DNA from 3 places in the Stappia quadratibracata genome. Region 2 is predicted to be linked to each of the others. Evidence: riboswitches for the same ligand, from Rfam matches in the RefSeq annotation. Region 2 holds a riboswitch; each other region holds the start of a gene.
The links. A riboswitch is a leader RNA that binds a small molecule or an ion and turns the genes downstream of it on or off. The one in region 2 is predicted to bind cobalamin.
Positions count from the first base shown of each region.

Region 1: another riboswitch for cobalamin. It lies ahead of cobU (bifunctional adenosylcobinamide kinase/adenosylcobinamide-phosphate guanylyltransferase); the one in region 2 lies ahead of H7H34_RS09165 (DUF1636 family protein).
Region 3: another riboswitch for cobalamin. It lies ahead of H7H34_RS05670 (TonB-dependent receptor plug domain-containing protein); the one in region 2 lies ahead of H7H34_RS09165 (DUF1636 family protein).

Region 1 covers NZ_JACMIA010000001.1:1,843,161-1,846,425, forward strand. Annotated here, with positions in the region: gene H7H34_RS08205 (cupin domain-containing protein) at 1-245, shown strand, start outside; gene H7H34_RS08210 (DUF4287 domain-containing protein) at 261-482, shown strand; gene H7H34_RS08215 (TspO/MBR family protein) at 573-1,046, shown strand; tRNA gene H7H34_RS08220 (tRNA-Asn) at 1,128-1,202, opposite strand; cobalamin riboswitch at 1,415-1,640, shown strand; gene cobU (bifunctional adenosylcobinamide kinase/adenosylcobinamide-phosphate guanylyltransferase) at 1,763-2,350, shown strand; gene cobW (cobalamin biosynthesis protein CobW) at 2,347-3,265, shown strand, end outside.
Region 2 covers NZ_JACMIA010000001.1:2,109,100-2,112,364, forward strand. Annotated here, with positions in the region: gene H7H34_RS09155 (ABC transporter substrate-binding protein) at 1-478, opposite strand, end outside; gene H7H34_RS09160 (ABC transporter ATP-binding protein) at 542-1,441, opposite strand; gene H7H34_RS09165 (DUF1636 family protein) at 1,438-1,884, opposite strand; cobalamin riboswitch at 2,001-2,249, opposite strand; gene zigA (zinc metallochaperone GTPase ZigA) at 2,300-3,265, opposite strand, start outside.
Region 3 covers NZ_JACMIA010000001.1:1,256,275-1,259,539, reverse strand. Annotated here, with positions in the region: gene H7H34_RS05675 (ABC transporter substrate-binding protein) at 1-50, opposite strand, end outside; gene H7H34_RS05670 (TonB-dependent receptor plug domain-containing protein) at 25-2,037, opposite strand; cobalamin riboswitch at 2,218-2,433, opposite strand; gene rnk (nucleoside diphosphate kinase regulator) at 2,893-3,265, shown strand, end outside.

The sequences.
Region 1 (3,265 bases), 270 kb from region 2:
TGTTCGTCACCGACAGTGCGCCGGGAACCGGATCGCAGCTGCATGTCCACCCCTATCGCGAGACCTGGGTGGTGCGGAAAGGCGAGGCGGAGTTCCTGGTCGGCGACGAGCGGCTGCGCGCCTCTGCCGGGGATATCGTCGTTGCGCCGGCCGATGTGCCGCATCGCTATCTCAACGTGGGTACGGATCAGCTGGAGCTGGTCTGCATTCACCCGTCCGATACGATCCGCCAGCGGGATCTTTAGGCAAGGAAGCCAGCTATGTCGTTGTCCGGAAAAACGCCGCCGGTGAAGGGGCCGGCCTCCTACTTCCCCTCCATCGAGAAGACCTACGGCCGGCCCATCGCCGAATGGAAGGCCCTGATCCGTTCGCAGTCCGGTCTCAAGCACATGGAACTGGTGGCCTGGCTGAAGCAAACCCACGGGCTCGGCCATGGTCATGCCAACGCGCTGGTTGCCCATACGCTCGCCGAGGATAAATGAGGGGGAACTTGGCCAGCCCGCGATGCGTTGGCTTGGCAAGAGGGGCTCGCCCCCGAGCACAACGGTTCGTGAACGTTCGAGGCAAAGCTGATGGATTCGTCGACCCTGCCGGCTCTTTTCGGGTTTCTGGCAGCCTGTTTTCTCGCCGCCCTGACCGGGGCGCTGTTCCGCCCCGGCGAATGGTACGAACGCCTTAAGAAGCCGTCCTGGCGCCCGCCCAACAAGCTGTTCGCCCCGGTGTGGACGATGCTCTACGTGATGATCGCGGTGTCCGGCTGGCTGGTCTGGCGCAAGGCGGGCTTTGAAGGCGCGGCCCTGCCGCTCACCGTCTACGGCATCCAGCTGGTGCTCAACGGGGTGTGGACGCCGCTGTTCTTCGGCCTGCACCGCCCGGACCTCGGCATGATCGACATCGTGCTGGTGTGGCTGTCGATTCTCGCGACGATCGTGCTGTTCTGGCCGGTGCACATGCTCGCGGCGCTGCTGCTCGTGCCGTATCTCGCCTGGGTCACCTTCGCCGCGGCGCTGAACTTCTCGATCTGGCAGCTGAACCGCGAGGGGTGAGGCAAACGCAAATTACCGCGCGGCGCGTTGCGTCGTGCGGTGGCGCGATGGTCGGCTATTTGGGGGAAGTTAGAAGAAGAGTGGCTCCCCGGGCCGGATTCGAACCAGCGACCAAGCGGTTAACAGCCGCTTGCTCTACCACTGAGCTACCGGGGATCACCAATCACGCGGGGCAGATGCACCGCGTCGGTGGCAGGCGTATAGCAAACTGCGCCGCCGCTTGCCAAGCCCTTTGTCGCAAAACTTTTCCACAGTCGGGGCGGGGCGCGGCTATCGGGGCTTTTTCGCCTGCGCCGGCAAATACTCCGCAAGGGAAGGCGTGCAAGGCCTTTCCGCCTCGCTGCTGGACGCGGGGCCCTTCGGCAGGCTATGAGTCGTCATCCTCCGGTCCTTTCTGACGGACGAAGTCCGATGAAAGGGGAAAGTCGGAATGCGGTGGGGGAGGACCCAAGTCGGGCTCCCGAATCCGCAGCTGCCCCCGCAACTGTGAGCGGCGAGTCTTTCTGCATGAACCACTGGGCCTTTTGGTCCGGGAAGGGCAGGACAAGGCGACGACCCGCGAGCCAGGAGACGAGCCGGATCATCCGGGCCCCCACGGGGCCCGGCCCGAAACGTCACGCGCCGTCGGGTGGACGGCAGGAGGCCAGAATGTTCCCGTTGAAGGGCGCCCGCCGCTTCAGCTCTCCCGGCATATCCAGCCGCGGGGAGACCTGCGCGTGAGCCATGCTCCCGCATCCAATACCTTGCCTGCCCCGGCTCGTGTCGTGGCCCGCACCGTGCTGGTGACGGGCGGCGCGCGCTCGGGCAAGAGCCTTTATGCCGAAGGGCTGGTGAGCGCAGCGCAGCGCGAGCGCATCTATGTCGCCACCTGCACACCCTTCGATGACGAGATGCGCCAGCGCGTCGACCGCCACCGTCACCAGCGGGGCGAGGGCTGGCGCACCATCGAGGAGCCGCGCGACCTTGCCGGTGTCATCGCCGCCGAAAGCACGGCCCAAAGCGCCATCCTCGTCGATTGCCTGACGCTGTGGCTCAGCAACCTGATTTTCGCCGAGGCCGATCCGGAAGTGGAAACGGTCCGGCTTGCCGAGGCGCTGCGCTCAGCGCCCGGTCCCGTCGTTCTCGTCACGAACGAGGTCGGCTCGGGCATCGTTCCCGACAATGCGCTCGCCCGCCGCTTTCGCGACGAGCAGGGGCGCCTCAATCGCCGCATCGCGGAACTCGCCGATGTCGCGGTGCTTGTCGCCGCCGGCCTGCCGCTCGTTCTCAAGCCGTCCCACCTTCAGCCGGAGATTCGCCTATGACCGCATCCACGCCCCGCACCGCCGGCAAGATCCCGGCCACCATCGTCACCGGCTTCCTGGGGGCCGGCAAAACGACGCTGCTCTCCAACCTCCTGCGCGAGGCGAAGGGCAAGCGCATCGCGCTCATCGTCAACGAATTCGGCGACATGGGCTTCGACGGCTCGCTGGTCGACGGCTGCGCCGATCCGGACTGCGCGGCGGAAGAGGTGGTGGAGCTGACCAACGGCTGCATCTGCTGCACCGTCGCCGACGACTTCCTCCCCACCATGGAAATGCTGATCGCCCGCGATGAGGCGCCGGACCACATTGTCATCGAGACCTCGGGCCTTGCCCTGCCGCAGCCGCTGGTGCGCGCCTTCTCCTGGCCGAGCGTCAAGACCCGCGTGACGGTCGACGCGGTGGTGACGGTGGTGGACGTTGCGGCCGTCGCCGAAGGTCGCGTGACGGGCGACGAGGTGGCGCTGGCTGCGCAGCGCGCCGCCGACGAGGCGCTGGACCACGACAGCCCGGTGGAGGAACTGTTCGAGGACCAGCTCGTCTGCGCCGATCTCGTGGTGCTGAACAAGGCCGACCTCGTCGACGCGGCGACGCTGGAGCGCGTGCGCGCCGAGGTTGCCGGCCGCGTCCGCGCGGCGGTGGAGATCGTCGCGGCGGAAAAGGGCATGCTTGCCGCAGACGTGCTGCTCGGCCGCGCCAGTGCCGCGGAAGAGGACATGCACGGCCGCGAGAGCCATCACGAGCATCACCACCACGACGACCATGACCATGATCACGACGATCACGATCACGACCATGACCACGATCACCACCACCACCATCATCACGACCACGACGACTTCGTCAGCCATGTGGTCGAGCTCGCCCCGCTCGCCTCTCTGAAGGACCTGGAAGCGCGCGTTGCCGCCGCCATGGCGG
Region 2 (3,265 bases):
CGCCATAGAGCAGGTCGAGCGAGGCGGCGGGTCGCGCCTTGTCCAGATGGATGCAGCTCTCGGTGAGGATCAGCGTCTTGATGCCGTGCGGCGCCAGCGTGTCCGGGGTGACGTCGCCGCCCGGCTTCATGCCGTAGTACCAGCCGGCGAAGAACAGGTCCGGATCGGCCGCGACGAGATTTTCCAGCGTCGGATATTTCGGCGCGATCTCGGGGATGTCGCCGCGCTTGCGCTCGAACTCCTCGCTGGTCTTGTACCAGCCGCTGATGCCGCTGACGCCAACCATCCGGTCCTGCAGGCCGAGCGCGAAGGCCATCTCGCTCATGTTGATGTCCTGCACCACGATGCGCTCGGGCGCAGCCTCGAAGGTCAGCGGCGTCCCGCAATTGTCGACGGTGACGGGAAAGGCGAGGGCCGGTGCGGCAAGGGCCATCGCAGCGGTGAACAGGGAAAGGCGCTTGAGGCCGGGCTTCTTCATGGGGGACAGACTCCTCGTGAGGATGAAAAACCGTGGAACGCTGGGAAAAGGTGAGGGCGCGGCTCAGCCGCGCGTCGCCACCGCACGCAGATGCGGCGCGCCGGGCGCGGGACGCTCGGGTCCTGAAAGCTCTGATCCTGAAAGCTCGCCGGCGATGCCGGTGCCGAACCGCCCCTCGATGGGGATGTCCAGCACGCTGATCTGGCGGGCCTCCACCGGATGCTGCATCCGGTGCATGTCGACGCTGAAGACCGCACGCACCCGCTCGCTCGACAGCACCTCGACCGGATGGCCGTGCGCGACCAGCCGGCCGCCCTGGATCAGCGCCACATGGCTGGCGAAGGCCTCGATCAGGGTCAGGTCGTGTAAGGCCGCGACCACGGTGATGCCGAGGCCGGAGACGAGGCTGAGCAGCTCGCCGCGCGCCAGCGGATCGAGATGGTTCGTCGGCTCGTCCAGGACCAGGATGCGCGGACGCTGGCAGATGGCGCGGGCGATCTTCGCCCGCTGGCGCTCGCCGCCGGAAATCTCGCTCATGCGCCGGTCGGAAAAGCGCGTCAGGTCGGCCAGCGTCAGCGCCTCCTGCGTTGCCCTGGCGCGGGCCTCGCGCCCGCCGGTGCGGTGATGCGGCAGCTGGCCGAGCGAGACGTATTGCGAGACGGTCAGCCGGTCGTCGCTTTCCTCGCTCTGGCCGACATAGGCGATGACGCGGGCGCGCTCGGTGATCGGCACATTGCGATATGGCCTGCCGCCGAGCAGCATTTCGCCGCCGGTCGGCTCGCTCAGCCCGGCGATCAGCCGGATCAGCGTCGACTTGCCCGCGCCGTTCGGCCCGGCAATGACGAGGATCTCGCCGTCATGCACATGCAGCGTCAGGTCGGAGAGGAGCGCGTCCGCGCCGCGCGGCCGGTAGGCGACCTCGCGCAGCTCCAGCACCACCGGGGTTCCGCTGTGATGGCTCATGCGCCGTTCTCCCGGCCCGGCGATCCGGGGTCGAAAGCGGGCAGGGCGGGCATGCGCGCCAGCGTCTTGCCCTTCAGCCCGTCGGGGCGCTGCAGCGAGGAGCACCAGCCGTCTTCGAGTTCGCCATATTGCCGGGCGAAGGCGACAAGCGTCTCCACATCGCGTTCCGGCTCGATGTCGCCGAACAGATAGCTCGCCTTGCCGTCGGCCTGATAGGCGACCGTGCAGGGGCGCGAGCAGCCGGCCATGCAGGCCGCACCCGCCACGCTCACATGCGCCAGGCCTCCCTCGGCAAGTGCGGCGCTCAGGGCCTCGATCAGGTCCTTGCCCGGCTGTTCGCGCGTTTGCGGATCGCGGCAGGTGGTGCACACGGTGATGCGGTGCCGGCGCGTATCGGGAGCTGCGTCCATGCGGCGTTCGCCGAGCGCCAGGTCATGCGCCATGGCGATGCCCCGCACGTTCGCCCGCAAGGTTCGGCAGGCTGCGGATAAAGGCCCTGGATGGGCGGAAAATGGACTCGTTGCGTGTCATGGCTACCTTCCCGGAACACCCCGTCCGGTCGTCGTTGCGGGAGATGGCAGGTCTCCTGGCTCGCGGGTCCGGTCCGGCCGCGCCTTCCCGCCCGGCTTCGGGCAGTGGCATCGTGCGGCTGGACCTGGGCCATTCGTCCGGTAAAGGACGTCGGCCCCGGCCGCTTACAGTTGCGGGGGCAGCCACGGTCTCGGCCCCTGATGGGTACGCCTCACCGTGTTCCCTTTTCATGCCTCTGGCGGTTCGGCCGTCGGCAACCATCGCCGCCAAACTGGCAGATGACGGGGACCGCATCAAGACCAATCGCCCAAAGCCATCGCCGCCGTCTCACGCCGCGGCGCTGCCCCAGGCGGGGAAGGGGTCGTCGAGCCCGGTCCAGCGCTCCGGATGGAAGCCCGTATCGGCGACCAGCGCCGCGTCGAGTTCGGCGCGGATCGCCGCCTCGTCCATGCCGCTCGTGCCGATGAAGACGATTTCCTGCCGCCGGTCGCCCCACACGGGGTGCAGATAGGGCTCCATCGCCCGCCGCCATTCGGGCGACTCGGGCCAGTGCTGGCGCGGCACCGCCGACCACCACAGCCCGCGCTTTTCAGTGGTGACGAAGGCGCCGGCCTGGCTGATCTCGCCGACGAAACGCGGCCGCGTCGCCAGCCAGAAGAAGCCCTTGGCGCGGATCACGCCCGGCCAGCTCTTGTTGACGAAGCGGCTCAGCGCGCGCGGGGCGAAGGGGCGGCGCGCCCGGTAGACGAAGGAGCGGATGCCGTATTCCTCCGTTTCCGGCACATGGTCGGCAAAGCCGTTCAGCTCCTTGAACCACAGCGGATGCTCGTGCGCCTTGTCGAAATCGAAGCGCCCGGTGCCGAGCACGTCGCGCAAGGGAACCGCAGAGCGGTCGGTCTCCATGATCACCGCATCCGGGTTGAGGGCGCGCACGATCTGGCGCGCGGCTTCGAGATCCAGCGGCCGGGCATCGCTCACCTTGTTGAGGATGATCGTATCGGCAAACTCGATCTGGTCGACGAGCAGGTCGACCAGGGTGCGCTCGTCGTCCTCGCCGAGCGATTCTCCACGCTCGGTCAGGAAGTCGGTGGAGCCGTAGTCCTTCAGCAGATTTGCCCCGTCCACCACCGTCACCATCGAATCGAGCCGCGCCACATCGCTCAGGCTCTCGCCGTTCTCGTCGCGGAATTCGAAGGTCGAGGCGACCGGCAGCGGCTCGGAAATGCCGGTGGATTCGATCACCAGATGGTCGAAGCGGCCCTCCCGGGCCAGCGCCTGCACCTCGCGCAACAG
Region 3 (3,265 bases), 850 kb from region 2:
ATCCCCGCCGCCCCGCCCCTTGCGTCAGAAGCTTGCCTTGATGCCCGCATAGGCGGTCAGTCCTTGTGAGTTGTAGCTGTAGACTTCCTGGTACTGCTGATCGAGCAGGTTCTCCACCCGGCCATAGACCGTGAAATTGTCAGAAACCCTGTAGTCGGCACCGACATTCACGAGGAAATACTCGGACAGTGTCACCCGGGTCTGCGGCGTTGCGCTGATGAACTCGTTGTCCTTCATCCGGCCGTTGAAGATCGTGTCGAGGAAGAGGTTTCCCCGCCCTTCGTGGAAGGCATAGACGAGGCTGAGCGAGCCCGAGTGCTTGGGCCGGCGCACCTCCTGCAGGCCCGTCGGCTCGGTCGCATCCAGATAGGTGTAGGTGCCCTTGGCGTAGAGGTCGGCCAGCAGTTCCACGCCGAGCGACACCTCGATGCCCTGGCGCCTGCTGATCCCGTCCATGTTGGCCGGCGAGGAGCCGGCGCCCGCCACCCAGGGCGTCCAGATCTCGTCTTCCAGCCGCTCGTTGAAATAGGTCACGTCGGCGACCGCCCGCCCGCCCCAGAACCTTTGCTCGATGCCGATGTCCCAGGCGAAGTTCTTTTCCGGCCGCAGGTTCGGGTTTCCGGTGAAGGTCGCCGGAATGAAGCCGAACTGCTCGAAAAAGGTCGGGTTGGTGATGCCTGTGCCGATGGAGGCGTGGAAGCGCGTACCGGTCTCGTGCAGCTGATAGGCGGCGCTGGCGCTGTAGGTCAGCGTGTCCTTGAACTGGTCGTTGCGGTCGTAACGCAGGCCTGCGCTGAAGAACAGGGCGTCGAGGAACGCGCCGCGATACTCGGCGACATAGCTGGTCAGGTCGCGCTGCTTGCCGGGAACCTGCGAGGGATCGTAGGCGGGAAAGGCGTTCTTGTAGTGCTCGCGCTCCCACTCGATGGCGCCGGTCAGGCTGTGTTCGGCGTCGAGGAAATCCGGCGTCGTCGCCGTCACCGTCGCCTGATAGCTGAGGTGCAGGCGGCGGTCGTCGTTGCCGTTCATGCTGCCGGAGTTGAAGCCGCGCCGCTCCAGTCCGGAGTATTCGGCGCGCGCCTTCTGCACCAGCCGGTCGTCGAACAGCGACCAGGACAGGCCGACGCCGGAGTAGAACTCCTTCGTCGCGTTGTATCCGGGCGTGTCGATGACAAGGCCTTCCGTCGGGGTCGGCGGCCAGGAGGAGTCCTGGTCGTCCGTGTCCGACTTGCGGTCGACATAGCGGGCGCTGAGATCGAGGCTCAGGGCATCGGTGATGTCCCAGTTGAAACGGCCGTTCAGCGTGGCGTTGCGGTCGCCGTCCTTCTCCGAGCCGAACTGGGAGATGTTGAAGCCCTCGTTCTGCCGCCAGGCGCCGGAGACCGCGATGTCGAACCTCTCGCCGCCGCCGCGCACGCCCAGATGGCCGGCCACCGTCTTGTCGGTGCCCGTTTCTGTGCGGCCGGTGATTTCCAGGTCGTTGCGGATACCGCCCTTGGTGGTGATGGCGATGACGCCGGAGCTGGCGTTGGAGCCGTAGATGGCGCTTTGCGGGCCGCGCAGCACCTCGATCCGCTCGATGTCGGCGACCTGCAACCCGCCGAAGTCGAATTCGCCGCTGGAGGTGGCCGCCACCTCGACGCCGTCGATCAGCACCAGCACATGGTTGGCTTCCGAGCCGCGGATGCGGATCTGGGTCATGCCGCCATTGCCGCCGGTGCGCGACACGGCAAGGCCCGGCACCTTGCGCAGGGCATCGGCGACATAGCGCTGCTGCGTCGTCTCCAGCTCCTCGCCCGTGATCACCGTGTGGGCACGGCCCACCGCTTCGGCGGCGACCGGCGTGCGCCCGGCGGAGACGACGACCCGGCGCAGCTGCGTCGGCTCCTCGTATCCCCCTTGCGCGTCGAAGCCTTGTGCCTCGAAATCCTGGGCTCGGGCACTTCCCGGCGCCAGCACCATCGCGGCCCCCAATCCGGCCCCCAGCACAGCGGCCACCGGCCCGGCGCGCAAGGCGCCACGCGAAATCGAATTCATCCAGACACACCCCTGACGTGCGCCGAAACGCCCCTCGGCGTCCCGTCGCGATACGGCACGAGCCAGCGGACGCGACCGCGCAACCCCGCGCGAAGACGCAAGGCGGCGGCCTGCGGACGCAGGCGGTTTTCGGGTGTCACCTCAACGGAAAGCCGCGCCTCGACACACCCCGTATCGAAGGTCGGGTGACCGACAGGGGCAGGTCTCCTGGCTCACGGGTCATCGCGGACATTCACCTTCCCAACCCTGCCTTTGGCGGCGGGGTCAGTGGCCTTCGAGCGTCCACTCTCCGTTCACAGTTGCGGGGGCAGCCACGGTTTCGGTCCCTGTTGGGTACGCCTCACCGTGTTCCCTTTTCATCCGGACATGTCCGGAACCTCTGTCGCCGTAAAAGAGAGCGGTTTCGCGCGCCGGAGTCAATCATCTGTCGATGCCCTGTTCGCAGGCACAACCAGACGCTGCGTCAGGACGCCTGCCGGCCCGCTCCCGGCTGCCGCGCAGGCCGGCATGGCAACCCGGGGGCTGCGCGAATCCGGCCCGTCGCAGGGTTCTGCGCGCCTGCTTGCCGCGTCCGGGAAAGCCGTGACTTGACTTTCGCCCCGCAAGCACCGACCTTCTTGGAATGTACACGACCGCTCCGCGCCTGCTTTCCATTTTCAGGGTGTGCCCCATCGCGGGACACTGACCCCCGGCTCGGTCGCGTCGCGCCCCGGCCGCGGGGCATAGGCCGGCTCGTCCCCTCGCGGGCAGACAGCAGGCCACCAAGGCGGCGAACAACTTCCCACAACAGATCATGACCGCCCGACGCGCGCTCACGTGCGTCGGCGGCCTTACAACATTGCAAGGATGCCGAGAATGGCTCCAGCCATCCAGAAGAAGCGCAAGCCCGCCATCACCTTGACCCGCTCGGACCACGAGCGGCTGTCCGGGCTTGCCGATTCCATTTCCTCCCGCAATCCCGCTGTCGCAGATCAGCTGGCGAGCGAGCTCGACCGCGCCCGCGTCGTCGACGACCGGCGCATTTCCGCCGACGTCGTTCGCATGGGATCGCGGCTGCGTTTCACCACCGATGCCGGCGAAGACCGCACCGTGACGCTGGTCTTCCCGGGCGATGCCAACATTGCCGAGGGCAAGATTTCCGTCCTCACCCCGATCGGCGCCGCCTTGATCGGCCTGTCCGCCGGCCAGTCCATCGACTGGACCTCGCTGGACGGGCGCACCCACCGGC